4 regions of the Streptomyces sp. NPDC051452 genome follow, and region 4 is predicted to be linked to each of the others. Evidence: riboswitches for the same ligand, from Rfam matches in the RefSeq annotation. Region 4 holds a riboswitch; each other region holds the start of a gene.

Region 1 (3,619 bases), on a different contig from region 4:
GCGGGACGCGCGGCCCGTGACGGATATCCGCGAGGGGATCCGCGAGAAGAACGGTCAGGCCGGCCGCACCACGCTGTGGATGACCGACCCTCCGGAGAGGTCGACCGGCGCCTCGCGGACGTACCCGCCGGGCCTCGGGGCGTGGATCATCATCCCGTTGCCCGTGCAGAGGCCGACGTGGCTGCCGTCGGCGTGGAAGAAGACCAGGTCACCAGCGCGGGCGTCGGCGAGCGGGACCGGAGCTCCCGCCGCTGCCTGGGCCTGGGCGGAACGCGGCAGGGTGACTCCGGCGGCCTTCCAGGCGGCCTGGGTGAGGCCGGAGCAGTCGTACGAGCCCGGTCCACTGGCGCCGCTCACATACGGCTTGCCGAGCTGGGCCCGGGCGAAGGCGACCGCCTTCCCCGCCTTCGTGGCCTGCTGCGAGCCCGGGGACATGTGCGCCGCCGGGAGGGGCGCCGCCGACGTGGTCGGCGCAGCGGCGGTCGTTCCCGGGGCGATCGACCCCGGGGTGACCGACCCTGACGCGATCGGCCCCGGAGCGGTCGTCACTGGTGCGGTCGTCACTGGTGCGATCGGCCCCGGAGCGGTTGCCTCCGACTGCGGCCGGTCGAGTGCTGCCTGCGGGTCTCGCGTCGCCGACCACGGCACCCCGAGGGCATCCGATCCGCCGAAGGTGTGCGACCCACTGAGCGTGTGCGACCCGCCGAAGGTGTCGGACCCACCGAAGGTGTCCAACCCGCCGAGGGTATCCGGCCGGCCGTGTGGGTGGGGCCGGCCGAAGGTGTCAGGACCGCCGAGGGCCTCCGACTCGGCGAAGGTGTGCGACCCGCCGAAGGTGTCCGACCCACCCGGGGTGTCCGGCCGGCCATGGAACCGCCCGAAGGCATCCGACCCACTGAGAGCATCCGACCCACCCAAAACGTGCGCCCCACCCAAAACGTGCGCCCCACCCAAGGTGTGCGCCCCACCCAAGGTGCCCGCCCCACCCAAGGTGCCCGCCCCGCCGAAGGTGTCCGGTCGGCCGAGGGTGTCCCGGCCGGTGAGCGAGGTCGGGTGGTCGGGGGTGGTCTGCCGGGAGTCCGCCTGGGAGGTGAGCCGGGACAGCAGCTCGCGCGCGGTGGCGAGCTTGTACTGGATCGCCGCCTTGGCGGCCTGCACGTCGTAGTGCCCGGCGTCCGGCGTCCGGGGACTCCTGGCGTTTCTGCCCCGCTCGGCCGCGTCCTTCACGCGCGAGGCGAGCCGGTTCATCACCCTGTTCTGGGCGAAGTGGTCCTGGGGATACTCGGCGAGCAGCGAGGCGGCCACGTCCGGGGCGGGCGGGAACGGATCCCGGGCCTCGCGGGCCTTGGCGAGCCGCGCCGCGCGCCGGGCCTCCGCCTGACGGGTCTCGTCGGCGCGCGCCCGGTGCCGGGCCGCCGGTTCTTCCTCCGGTGGCGGGTCGGCCAGGCGGTACAGCTCGTCGATCTTCTTCTCGATCTCCTCCAGGCTCGGCCTGCCGTCGTCGGCGGACACGGCCTCGGCCGTCTGGGACAGGACGGCCACGGAGGTGACGGCGGCGGTGGCGAGGGCGGAGCCATGAAGGCCCGGTCCACGGGTGCCGCCGGGGCGCGGCTTGCGGTGCGACGCCAAGGGAGGCGACTCCTTCCAACATGCCGCCTACCGGGTTAGCTGTCGGGTTCGGGCGGGTGGTTCGGAAGGGTTGCCCTACGGCGTCGTCCCGGGCGGGAGTCGGCCGATTCACCCCAGGATCGGTGGGTCCCCGGCTCCGGGCACCGTGCGGGGCGCGCCGGACTCGGCGGAGGCCGCGCGGCCCGGCGAGGTTCGCCGGAGAGGGGTCGTGCGGCCTGAGGGAAACCTAACCAACTCGTGTGACTTCTGTGAAGGTTGGTGCGAGGTATGTCCGATACATTTCCGTGACCTGAGGGCACTTTCACACCGGTGTCACCGGCCGCTTCCACAGGGTGAGGAAAAGATCGTGCCTGGTGGGGCGCTGACCGGCGCCCCGGGGCACATCCCGGCGGTGGCCCCGCTCGCGGGACCGGGTTCGAGGGACGGCGACCGGTTGTCGGTGGGGCGCCCTAGACTCGGAGAGCGATGAGCAGCCTCTTTGACGACAGCTTCCTGGCGGACCTCCAGCCCCCTCGCGGGCACGCGGAGGAGCCCCCGCCGCCCCCCGAGGACGAGCACGCTCCGGAGCCGCTTCCGGACGATCTGTTCGGCGGGAAGTTCGACGCGCCGCCGGACCGGGACGCCTACTACCGCGACGGCGCCCCGCGCCCCGCCCTCGACGCGGCGGCCCTGCTGGCGGGGCTGAACGACAACCAGCGCGCCGCGGTCGTGCACGCCGGCTCCCCGCTGCTCATCGTCGCGGGCGCCGGTTCCGGCAAGACGCGTGTGCTCACCCACCGCATCGCCTACCTGCTCGCCGAGCGCGCCGTGCACCCGGGCCAGATCCTCGCGATCACCTTCACCAACAAGGCCGCGGGCGAGATGAAGGAGCGCGTCGAGCAGCTCGTGGGACCGCGGGCGAACGCGATGTGGGTGATGACCTTCCACAGCGCGTGTGTGCGGATCCTGCGGCGCGAGTCGAAGAAGCTCGGCTTCACGTCCTCCTTCTCGATCTACGACGCCGCCGACAGCAAGCGCCTGATGGCCCTGGTCTGCCGCGACCTGGACCTCGACCCCAAGCGCTTCCCGCCCAAGTCCTTCAGCGCCAAGATCAGCAACCTGAAGAACGAGCTGATCGACGAGGAGGACTTCGCCGGTCAGGCCACCGACGGATTCGAGAAGACCCTCGCCCAGGCCTACGCGCTGTACCAGTCCCGGCTGCGCGAGGCGAACGCGCTCGACTTCGACGACCTGATCATGACGACGGTCAACCTGCTGCGGGCCTTCCCGGACGTCGCGGACCACTACCGCCGCCGCTTCCGGCACGTCCTGGTCGACGAGTACCAGGACACCAACCACGCCCAGTACGCCCTCGTGCGGGAACTCGTCGGCACGGGCGAGCGCGCCGCCGGGGACGTCGACACCCCGCCCCGCGAGGACGACCTGCCGCCCGCCGAGCTGTGCGTCGTGGGTGACGCGGACCAGTCGATCTACGCCTTCCGGGGCGCGACGATCCGCAACATCCTCCAGTTCGAGGAGGACTACCCCAGCGCGACGACGATCCTGCTGGAGCAGAACTACCGCTCCTCGCAGACCATCCTGTCGGCGGCCAACGCGGTCATCGAGCGCAACGAGTCCCGGCGCCCGAAGAACCTGTGGACCAACGCCGGCCAGGGCGCGCTGATCACCGGGTACGTCGCCGACACCGAGCACGACGAGGCCCAGTTCGTCGCGGAGGAGATAGACCGCCTCACGGACGCCGGCGAGGCCAGGGCCGGCGATGTCGCCGTCTTCTACCGCACCAACGCCCAGTCCCGTGTCTTCGAAGAGGTCTTCATCCGCGTCGGCCTGCCCTACAAGGTCGTCGGCGGCGTCCGCTTCTACGAGCGCAAGGAGGTCCGGGACGTCCTCGCCTACCTGCGTGTGCTCGCCAACCCCGAGGACACGGTGCCGCTGCGCCGCATCCTCAACGTGCCCAAGCGGGGCATCGGCGAGCGCGCGGAGGCGATGA
Region 2 (3,619 bases), on a different contig from region 4:
ACGCACGGGGAGACGGGCCGGAAAGCGCAGGGAGACGAAAAGACCCCGCCCCGGCGCGTACGGGGGAACACGCGCCGGGGCGGGGAGCCCGCGGGGACGGGCGGTCGGCCCTCACCAGGCCGTCAATAGGGGGCAGGCCAGGTGAGGGCGCTGTGGTTCCTGCGGGAGCGGACCGTCACTTCAGGTGCAGCTGCTGGCCCGGGTAGATGAGGTCGGCGTGCTCGACGATGTCCTTGTTCAGCTCGAACAGCTTCGCCCAGCCACCCTTGACGCCGTGCTTCTCGGCGATCGTGCTGAGGGTGTCGCCCTGGACGACCTTGTACTCGCCGTCGCCCTTCTTGACCTTCTCGCCGGTCGGGGTGGTGACGGTCTTCTTCGCGGCGGGGCGCTCGACGGAACGGGTGGCGGCCTGGCCGTCGGTGGAGCGGGTGATGGTGCTCTTCGACGTGGTGCTCTTCGAAGCGGTGGTGTCGTTCGACGACGAGGAGCCGCCGCTCGACGAGGTGGTCGTCGAGCCGGAGCCGTTGTTCGGGGTGCCCGACAGGCCGGTGCCGCAGACCGGCCAGGCGCCCTTGCCCTGCGCGGCGAGGACCTTCTCGGCGACGGCGATCTGCTGCGCCTGGCTCGCCTTGTCGGCGGTGGCGGCGTACTGCGTACCGCCGTAGGCGGCCCAGGTGGAGGCGGAGAACTGCAGACCGCCGTAGTAGCCGTTGCCGGTGTTGATGGACCAGTTGCCACCGGACTCGCACTGGGCGACCGTGTCCCACTCGGAGGTGGTGGCCGCGGAGGCGTTGCCGGCCGCCATCAGCGGGGCGGCGACGGCGGCGCCGGTGACACCGGCCAGCGCGACGGCGCGGATGGCCTTGGACGGACGACGGTGCTTGCCCTTGGTGGAAAACAGCATGAATCGATCCCCTCACCGACGCCTGCGAGGTGAGCTGTCGGGTTCGGGCCGGTTGAGTTGCCCGGCCGCACTCCCGCTTGCGCGGAGTGCGGCTCCACCCCTAGCCGGTCCCAGCTCAACTGCTGGTGCCGGCGCCTACCTTGGGTCCCCCGCTCCTGCCTTCGGCGCTTGACGCGACGACTGTTCCCGGGCAACCGCTGGCAGGATTCGGCGTTGCGACTGCCGGGGCTCGTGGTGACGAGCGATCTCGACCGTAGACAGGCGATCGACGGAATTTCAAAGACGATCAGGGCTTCTGAGACTCATCCCACACTTTCACCAAACCGGACATCACTCATGAATCCGGGCGTCAACTCCCGCTACTTTTCGCCCGTTTCGGCAGCGACTTCCAGGGTCTGACCGGCACTGATGTGGTTCGGGTCGCCACCGAGGGCCTTCTTGTTGTCGGCGTAGAGCGCACGCCATCCGCCGTCGACCTCAAGGGAGTCGGCGATGGAGGCGAGGGAGTCGCCTTCGCGGACCGTGTAGGTGCCCGGCTCGCGGGAGGCGTGACGGCCGGAAGCGATCCCGCCCTGACTCTTTGTCACGTTTTCGTCCGCGCTCGCACCACGGTGACGTCCACCACTACTGAGGGCACCGGTGTCGACGAGGCTCCAGGAACCGGCGCTCTGCCGGTAATTGTCCGAGTTGTCGATGCCCGGTTCGGCCGTCGGCGAGCTGTCGCCCCCACGCGTGCCACCCGAGTCGGGCGAAGCGGACTTGTCGGACCCGAGGGTGCCCGCACCCTTCGACCCGGCACCCGCGCCGGAGTCCGTGGCGCCGCCCTTGCCGTGGCTCGGCGCGCCCGGCGTGGCGCCCGGACCGCCGGCGGAGCCGGAACCCTCGTGGGAGCCGGTGTCGGAGCCCTTCCCGGACCCGTCCTTGGAGCCGGAACCGGACTCGGAGTGCGACGAATCCGGCGCATCGGACGAGTCGGAGCCGCCGGAGGGAGTGGAGGGGGCGGCCGATCCGGTGGTGTCCCCCGAACCGCCGGTGTCACCGGAGCCGCCCACCCCCGGGTCGACGTCCACGGGGGCCGAGTTCGAGGTGAGACCGGACAGCAGGGCGCAGGTGGCCCAGGGGGTGGTGCCCTGGTCGGCGAGGATCTTCTCGGCGACGGCGATCTGCTGCGAGCGGCTGGCCTGGTCGGCACTGTCGGCGTACTGGTCGCCGCCGTACTTGTCCCAGTCGTCCTGCGAGATCGACAGGCCGCCGTAGTACCCGTTGCCGGTGTTGGCGCTCCAGGAGCCTCCGCTCTCACACTCGGCCACCTTGTCCCAGGTGGTGCCGTCGGCGGCGTGGGCGCTCGCGGCACCCAGCAGCGGAATGGCGATGGCGGAGCCGGTCACCCCGGCCGCGACGAGCAGTGCCGGGGCCTGACGGGGGCGACGGTGTCGGCCGTTCCCGGAGAGCATGCGGAAGCCTTTCGTGCGACAGCGGGGCCGGCGCGGCGGATGATGCCCTCGCCGCGCTGATGGGTGAACGTATAGGCAGACGATCACTTGTCACAAGTTCATGCCGCGCAGATCACGTGAAGATCACATTGTTGAAGACCCGTCATATTTGCCGTCGTCGGGCTCGTCGCGAGCCGGAGTGAACTCCACGGGCAGGGTGCGCAGGCCCCGCATGATGAGCCCGCCACGCCAGCGCAACTCGGCCGGGTCCGCCCCGAGCCGCAGGTCGGGCAGGCGGGTGAGCAGGGTCGCGAGGGCGGTCCGGCCCTCCAGCCGGGCGAGCGGGGCGCCGAGGCAGTAGTGGATGCCGTGGCCGTAGCCGAGGTGCTGGTTGTCCGTGCGGGCGAGGTCCAGCACGTCCGGGCCGGCGAACCGCCGCGGGTCCCGGTCGGCGGCGGCGAGCACGACGAGCACCGGGTCGCCGGGAGCGATGTCCTGCCCGCCGATGCTGAGCGCCTCGGTGGCGAACCGCCAGGTGGCCAACTCCACCGGCCCGTCGTAGCGGAGCAGTTCCTCCACGCCGGTGGCCAGCAGCTCGCTCTCCCCGCGCGCCAGGGACTCCTGGAGGAGCCGACGCTGCCCGGGGTGGGTGAGCAGGGCGTAGGTGCCGTTGCCGATGAGGTTGACGGTCGTCTCGAAGCCGGCGAACAGCAGGATGAAGGCCATGGCGGCGGCCTCGTTCTCGGTGAGGTGCTCGCCGTGGTCGGAGGCGCGGATGAGGGCGGAGAGGAGGTCCTCGCCGGGCGTCGGCGTGGCGGGCAGCGTCTCGCGCTTCCTGTGGATCAGCTCGGCCAGATAGCCGCGCATCTTCTTCACCGACCGGGCGACCCCGCCGCGGGGCCCGCCGCCGTGCCGGATCATCATGCCCGCCCAGTCCCGGAAGTCGTCCTGGTCCTCGCCCGGGACGCCGAGCAGGTCGCAGATGGCGTAGATGGGCAGCGGGAAGGCGAACTCGTGGATCAGGTCGGCGGAGCCCCGCCGGGCGAAGTCGTCGATGAGCCGGTCGGTCAGCTCCTGCACCCGGGGCGCGAACTCGGCGACCCGGCGCGGGGTGAACGCCTTGCTGACGAGTCTGCGCAGCCGGGTGTGGTCCGGCGGGTCGATGTTGAGCAGATGCGTCATCAGCTCGGCCTTGCGCTCGCCGGGGATACCGGTCTTCCCCTTGGCGTGCGCGGGCTCGTCGTGATGCGCCGGGTTCTTGCTCAGCCGCTGGTCGGCCAGC
Region 3 (3,619 bases), on a different contig from region 4:
CGCGGGCTCGGCGGCGCGTCCACCGCGTACATCCAGGCGATCTTGTGGCGCAGCTGGGTGAGCGTCGAGGCCAGTGGCGGGCTGCCGGAGGCCTGGGCGAGCGTCTCGTGGAACCAGCCGCCCAGTGAACGCAGATCCTCGCCACTGCCTCCGCGGGCCCGCTCCTGGCCGAGTCGGACCAGGCCGCGCAACACCTTGAGGTGGGCCTCCGTGCGCCGCTGCGCGGCTCGGGCGGCCCCCAGCGGCTCCAGCAGCGCGCGCATCTCCAGCAGGTCGGCGGCCTCGTGCTCGGTGGGCTCGGCCACGCAGGCGCCCGCGTGCCGGCGGGTCACCACGAAGCCCTCCGCCTCCAGGGTGCGCAGCGCCTCGCGGACGGGGACGCGCGAGACGCCGTAGCGGCGGGCCAGTACTTCCTCGGTGAGGCGGCTGCCGCGTTCGTGGACGCCGGCGACGATGTCGTCCCGGATCGCCGTGCACACCGAGTGCGCCGGAATACGCATGACCGACCTCCGTCTTAATCCCCGTGAAACGCCGACGATGGACGTATGTTCTCGTGACTCTATTCCAAGAGACCGGAATTTCCGATGGCAGTTCCTGATCCATGCTTATTTTTTGGACGCGGGGCGGTGGAGACGGTGGCCATGACTGACGGCCGCGACCATGGCGGCGGACCGGGTGGCGGCCTTCAGGGCAGCCCTGGCGGCGATCTTCCGAAAACGGCGAAAGCCCCGGTTCGGTGGACCGGGGCTTTCGGGTGCGGTGCTCGGGCCCACGCGCGCGTGGGCGTAGGCGTGGGCGTCAGACGTTCACTCCGTGATTGCGGAGGTAGGCGACGGGGTCGACGTCGGAGCCGTAGTCGGGGCCCGTCCGGGCCTCGAAGTGGAGGTGCGGGCCGGTGGTGTTGCCGGTCGCGCCGGACAGGCCGATCTGCTGGCCCGGCATGACCTTCTGGCCGACGGTGACACCGATGGACGACAGGTGGCCGTACTGGGTGTACATGCCGTCGGCCATCCGGATCACGATCTCGTTGCCGTACGCGCCACCCCAGCCGGTGGAGACCACGGTGCCGGAACCGACCGCGTGGACGGTCGTGCCGCTGGCCGCGTGGAAGTCGATGCCGGTGTGCGAGCCGGAGGACCACAGGGAGCTGCTCGCCTTGTAGCCCGTGGAGACGTAGGAGTGCGCGATCGGGGCGACGAAGGCGTTCAGCCGCTTGCGCTCCGCCTCGCGGGCCGCGCGTTCCTTGGCCTGGCGCTCCAGCTTCGCCTTCTCGGCGGCCGCCTTCGCCGCGGCCTGCTCGGCCGCCTGCTGTTCGGCGGCCTGCTGCTGGGCCGTCGCCTGTGCGTCGATCTGCTCGGCCACGCCGTCGCTCACGGTGAGCACGGGCGTCAGGCCGGTCTGCTCCACGGGGTTCTCGGCGGCGAGTGCCGGGGACGCGGCGAGGGTGCCGATGACACCGGTGGTGGTGAGGGCCGCGATACCGGCCGCCTGAGCGGTGGTGCGCTTGACCCGGCCGGGCTTGCGGTGCTTCCCGGTGGCGCACATGAACGCCATGAAGTGGCTGGTCCTTTCCTTCCCTCTCGCCTACCGGGTTAGCTGACGGGTTCGGAGCAGGAAGGTCTCCTACGGGCCCCCTCGCTCACGCGCGGGCGCCCGATTCACCCCAGGGACGATGGGTCCCCGGCTCCCCTGGCTCGCGCCGTACGGGGACTCGGCGATGACTGTCCGGTGCCGCGGGCGCGGCGCACTGCCTGACGAACAGTCCGGATGAAGGTACGTAGGCGCGCTTCCGATCCTCAAACGGATCCGGGTATTTGTAGCGCATCCCACAGGCCAGACAGGCAACCTCCGCCCCAAATCGGGCATCTGGGAGGGTGAGTGGGACAACGTGGGGCCCTGACGGCCCGTAGGTCGTCAGGGCCCCACGCGCGCGTGGCGCTACTCCGCGGCGACGACGGTGACTTCGCCGATGCCCAGCGCCTCGACCGGCGCCTTGATCTGCGCGGCGTCCCCGACGAGGACGGTCACCAGCCGGTCCACCGGGAAGGCGTTGACGACGGCAGCGGTGGCCTCCACCGTGCCCGTCGCGGCCAGCTGCCGGTACAGCGTCGCCTGGAAGTCGTCGGGCAGGTGCTGCTCGACCTGGTCGGCCAGGGTGCTCGCGACGGCCGCCGCGGTCTCGTACTTCAGCGGCGCCACCCCGACCAGGTTCTGCACGGCCACGTCACGCTCGGCGTCGGTCAGACCCTGCGCCGCGAGGGTGCGCAGCACCTTCCACAGGTCGTCCAGCGCCGGGCCGGTGTTGGGGGTGTCCACCGAGCCGCTGATGGCGAGCATCGAGGCGCCGGTGCCATCCGGGGCGGACCTGAGGACCTGCCCGAAGGAGCGCACACCGTAGGTGTAGCCCTTCTCCTCGCGCAGGACGCGGTCCAGGCGGGAGGTGAGCGTGCCGCCCAGGCAGTAGGTGCCGAGCACCTGGGCCGGCCAGACGCGGTCGTGCCGGTCCGGGCCGACGCGGCCGATGAGCAGCTGCGTCTGGACCGCGCCGGGCCGGTCGACGATGACCACGCGCCCGGTGTCGTCGGCGGTCACCGGCGGCACCGGCCGGGGCTCGCCCGGCGTGCCGGTCCAGGCGCCCAGGGTCTCGCCCAGCAGCGCGTCCAGGTCGATACCGGTCAGGTCGCCGACGACGACCGCGGTGGCCGTGGCGGGGCGCACATGGCGGTCGTAGAACGCGCGTACGGAGCCGGCGTCGATCTTCTCGACCGTCTCCTCGGTGCCCTGGCGCGGGCGGGACATGCGCGAGGTGGCCGGGAACAGCTCCCTGGAGAGCTCCTTGGCGGCCCGGCGGGCGGGGCTGGCCAGCTCGTGCGGGATCTCGTCCAGCCGGTTGCGGACCAGCCGCTCGACCTCGCTCTCGGAAAAGGCCGGGGCGCGCAGGGCGTCGGCGAGCAGACCGAGGCCCTTGGCCAGACGGGAGGCCGGGACCTCCAGGCTGATGCGGACACCGGGGTGGTCGGCGTGCGCGTCCAGCGTGGCGCCCGCGCGCTCCAGTTCGGCGGCGAACTCCTCGGCCGAGTGCTTGTCGGTGCCCTCGGAGAAGGCCCGCGCCATGATCGTGGCGACGCCGTCCAGGCCGGTCGGCTCGGCCTCCAGGGGTGCGTCGAGCAGCACCTCGACGGCGACGACCTGCTGGCCGGGGCGGTGGCAGCGCAGCACCGTCAGACCGTTGTCGAGGGTGGCGCGCTCGGGGGCGGGGAAGCCCCACGGCCTGGCGTCGCCCGGCTGCGGCCGGGGGTGGAAGTCCATGGTGGCGAGCTCGGTCACTTGGCCGTCTCCTCGTTCTCGTTACCGGCCTGTGCGGTGGCACCCTCGGTGCCGGCCCGCGCGGCCGTCCTCTCGTTGCCGGCCTCCACGGTCGCCTCGCGCTCGGGGTCCTGCGGCACCTCGGCGTCCTCGACGGCCTCCGGGGACTTCGGCTCGTAGACGAGGACCGCGCGGTTGTCGGGCCGCAGACGGGCCGCGGCGACCTCCCGCACCTCCTCGGGGGTGACGTCCAGAACCCGCTTCACGGCGGTGAGGGCGAGCTGCGGGTCGCCGAACAGGACGGCGTAGCGGC
Region 4 (3,619 bases):
CTGATCATGGCACCCACCCCCGCGTACGCACTGATCGCCACCGACCTGGACGGGACGCTGTTGCGTGGCGACGACACGGTCTCCGACCGGTCGCTCGCCGCGCTCGCGCGGGTGGCGCGGGCGGGCGCCCGGCACCTGGTGGTCACGGGCTGGCCGGCCCCGCGGGTTCGGTCCCTGCTGGCGGGCCTCGGCCGCGCCGACCTCGCGGTGTGCGGACAGGGTGCCCAGCTCTACGACGCCGCGTCCGGCCGGCTGGTCTGGTCGGTCCGGCTGGACCGGGAACTGGCCGAGGCCGCGCTCGGCAAGATCGAGGCGGAGGTGGGGCAGGTCCACGCGGCCGTCGACCAGGACGGCGTGGACGGTCTCACGCTCGTCGAGCCCGGGTATCTGATGCCGCGCCCGACCCTGCCCGCGGTCCGGGTCGCCCGGCGCGACGACCTGTGGCGCGCGCCCATCAGCAAGGTGCTGCTGCGCCACGCCACCCTGACCGACGACGAGTTGGCGGCCGTCGCGCGGGCGGCGGTGGGCTCGCTGGCCACCGTCACCATGTCGGGGCCGGGGACCGTGGAGCTCCAGCCGCACGGGGTGACCAAGGCGACCGGTCTCGCGCTGGCCGCCGAACGGCTCGGGGTCGAGCCGGAACAGGCCCTCGCCTTCGGGGACATGCCCAATGACATCCCGATGTTCGACTGGGCGGCCCACGGGGTCGCCATGGCCAACGCGCATCCCGAACTCAAGGCGGTGGCCGATGAGATCACCCGGTCGAACGAGGACGACGGCATCGCCGTCGTCCTCGAAAAGATCTTCCCGACCGGCTGACCGGCTGACCGGTGACCGGCTGACCGGCACCTTCCCTACGTCGGTGCCGGTGCGCCGTCCCTCGGTGCGTGCCGCGTCAGTACGCGCCGAACACGTTGTCGATCGACCCGTAGCGCGCGGCCGCGTAGTTGCAGGCGGCGGTGATGTTCGCGACCGGGTCGTAGATGTTGAACGAGGTTCCGGCCACGTGGTACGCGTTGAAGGTCGGGTCGATGACCTGGAGCAGACCCTTGGACGGGATGCCCTTGGCCGCGTTGGAGTCCCACAGGTTGATGGCCGCCGGGTTGCCGGACGACTCCCGGATGATGTTGCGGTAGATGCCGTTGTAGGTACCCGGGATGTGCTTCTGGGCCATGATCGCGAGCGACTCGCGGATCCAGCCGTCGAGGTTGTTCGGGTAACCGGCGGGCGTGGTGGACGCGGTCTTGGCCGCCGGGGTGGCCGCGGAGGCGCTGGCCGCGCCGATCAGCGGAAGGGCGAGCACGGCGGCGCCGGTGCCGAGGACGGCGAGCTTGCGGACGAGGCGGTTGGAGCGAACGCGGCGGGGCTGAGCGGCAGCAGGCATGGGGAAGTTCCTCTCCGGCGCCTGCGAGGTGAGCTGTCGGGTTCGGGCGGGGAGGTGCCCGGTCGCGCTCCGGTAGAGCGCGACTTAACCCCTAGCCGTTCCGGTGCGACATGTGCCGTCCGGTCCGGCGACTTACCTGGTTCCCCCGCTCCTGCCCTGCGAATGAGTTCGTCGATGGGTATGCGGGTGGCGGCAGGATTAGGCGTCCACCCGATGGCCGGGAACGTATGCGAGAGCACATGTCGGGAACAAGCACCGGATTCATACAACGCACTATTTGACCTTGATCGGGGCCGTATGAGGTACTTGATCCTTTGCGGTTGCCAACCCTCAACTCGCCGATGGCAAACGGGAAAAGGTGTCTCCGGGCGGGTGGGGTGACGCCGGGGGCCACGTGACCCAACTCACGAAATAGCAAAACCCTGCAAATCAGACATGAGGGATTAGGGCGATTCGCTCCGAAAATTGGACAGTGGGGGGATCCGTGACGCGCCGTCGGTCGTTCTCGTCATGACCGGGGGCGCGCGGATGGGATCGGGCGGCGCGGGAAGAGGGGAGAGGAGGGGGGAGGGGGAGGAATGGATCGCGCGGGCGGATCCGGCCGTGGTCGCGCACCCCTCCGGGGGGTCCCGGCGGACGGCCGGCGGGGACGCCGCGCCGCTCCGCTCACCCCCAGGTCGCGACAAACCCCGCCGAGTCATGTTAAGTCGAGAGGTATCCGCCCTTACTATCCGATCAAAACCATACCGGTCATGATCCGATACGGCCCGGGCTGGACCGGTGGGCGCTATCGGTGATCGAAACAGGACCGGATACGCTGACTTGAGTGATGGCAGCGACCTATCGACAAACCGTGTAATCGCCAGCAGACACCAGCAGACAGGAGACCCCTCGTGACCGTCGTCGGGCCGTTCGGGCTGAGCGTGCGGGACCAGGCTCTGGAAGCCGATGTCCAGGTGGGATTGGCGGCTGTCGAGGAGGGGCTGCTCGAGGCCACGAAGAGCGAGGTCCCCTTCATCACGGAGGCCGCCCAGCACCTGGTGCGGGCCGGTGGGAAGCGGTTCCGGCCGCTGCTCGTGATGCTCGCGGCGCAGTTCGGCGATCCCTACGCGCCGGGCATCGTGCCGTCGGCCGTCGTCGTGGAGCTGACGCACCTCGCCACGCTGTATCACGACGACGTCATGGACGAGGCGGCCGTGCGGCGCGGCGTGGACAGCGCCAACACGCGCTGGGGCAACTCGGTCGCGGTCCTCACCGGGGACTTCCTCTTCGCCCGCGCCTCCCAGATCCTCGCCGACCTCGGCCCCGAGGCGGTCCGGGTGCAGGCCCTCGCGTTCGAGCGGCTGGTCACGGGCCAGATCCTGGAGACCGCCGGTCCCTCGGACGGCCGTGACCCCGTCGAGCACTACCTGGACGTGCTCAGCGGCAAGACGGGCTCCCTGGTGGCGGTCGCGTGCCGGTTCGGCGCGATGATGTCCGGCGCCGACGAGCGGGTCGTCGACGTCCTCACCCAGTACGGCGAACGGCTCGGGGTGGCCTTCCAGCTCGCGGACGACGTCCTAGACATCGCCTCCGACTCCCACGAGTCCGGCAAGACCCCGGGCACCGACCTGCGCGAGGGCATCCCGACCCTGCCGGTGCTGCGGCTGCGCGAGCGTGCCGCCCGCCTCGGGAAGCCCGAGGACATCGCCCTGTGCGAGCTGCTGGACTCCGACCTCAGTGACGACGCCCGGCACGCCGAGGCGCTGGCCGCGCTGCGCGCGCACCCCGCGCTGGAGCAGGCCCGCCGGGACACCGTCCGTTACGCGGAGGAGGCGCGGGCCGCGCTGGCCCCGCTGCGGGAGTGCGACGCCAAGACGTCCCTGCTGGAGCTCTGCGACGCCGTGGTGCACCGCGCTGGCTAGCCCCACCACCTGCGGCCTCACCGGGGCAGCGCACACCGGCGCTGCCCCCACCCGGGACGCCCCCACCGGCCACCCCGCAGGCCCAACCGGCCACCCCGCACGCCCCGGCGACCACTCCGCACGCCCCGGCGACCACACGGCATCCCGCACACACCCCGCGCCCGCGCCCCCGCCCCCGTCCTCGACCGCCTCCCCTCCCGCCCCGTCCCCTACGGGTCGGGATACCAGGGGACCCCGCGTGTCATACCCCAGGCGTACACGGAGTTGGCTCCGTGGTCTGACGCTTCGACACGGCGGATTTGGTCAGATGGAAACCACGGACATCACCACT

The links. A riboswitch is a leader RNA that binds a small molecule or an ion and turns the genes downstream of it on or off. The one in region 4 is predicted to bind cyclic di-AMP.
Region 1: linked by a shared signal. The riboswitch ahead of ACIBA9_RS28235 (NlpC/P60 family protein) and the one ahead of ACIBA9_RS24935 (transglycosylase SLT domain-containing protein) in region 4 are both predicted to bind cyclic di-AMP.
Region 2: linked by a shared signal. The riboswitch ahead of ACIBA9_RS05640 (transglycosylase family protein) and the one ahead of ACIBA9_RS24935 (transglycosylase SLT domain-containing protein) in region 4 are both predicted to bind cyclic di-AMP.
Region 3: linked by a shared signal. The riboswitch ahead of ACIBA9_RS27105 (M23 family metallopeptidase) and the one ahead of ACIBA9_RS24935 (transglycosylase SLT domain-containing protein) in region 4 are both predicted to bind cyclic di-AMP.

What each region holds. Positions count from the first base shown of each region.
Region 1 covers NZ_JBITEB010000014.1:158,964-162,582, reverse strand. Annotated here, with positions in the region: gene ACIBA9_RS28235 (NlpC/P60 family protein) at 55-1,629, opposite strand; cyclic di-AMP (ydaO/yuaA leader) riboswitch at 1,637-1,808, opposite strand; gene pcrA (DNA helicase PcrA) at 2,095-3,619, shown strand, end outside.
Region 2 covers NZ_JBITEB010000002.1:77,002-80,620, forward strand. Annotated here, with positions in the region: gene ACIBA9_RS05640 (transglycosylase family protein) at 176-904, opposite strand; cyclic di-AMP (ydaO/yuaA leader) riboswitch at 909-1,081, opposite strand; gene ACIBA9_RS05645 (transglycosylase family protein) at 1,264-2,358, opposite strand; gene ACIBA9_RS05650 (cytochrome P450) at 2,482-3,619, opposite strand, start outside.
Region 3 covers NZ_JBITEB010000013.1:113,562-117,180, reverse strand. Annotated here, with positions in the region: gene ACIBA9_RS27110 (GntR family transcriptional regulator) at 1-500, opposite strand, end outside; gene ACIBA9_RS27105 (M23 family metallopeptidase) at 799-1,554, opposite strand; cyclic di-AMP (ydaO/yuaA leader) riboswitch at 1,567-1,727, opposite strand; gene ACIBA9_RS27100 (M16 family metallopeptidase) at 1,939-3,327, opposite strand; gene ACIBA9_RS27095 (M16 family metallopeptidase) at 3,324-3,619, opposite strand, start outside.
Region 4 covers NZ_JBITEB010000011.1:170,319-173,937, reverse strand. Annotated here, with positions in the region: gene ACIBA9_RS24940 (HAD family hydrolase) at 7-819, shown strand; gene ACIBA9_RS24935 (transglycosylase SLT domain-containing protein) at 896-1,384, opposite strand; cyclic di-AMP (ydaO/yuaA leader) riboswitch at 1,388-1,568, opposite strand; gene ACIBA9_RS24930 (polyprenyl synthetase family protein) at 2,278-3,288, shown strand.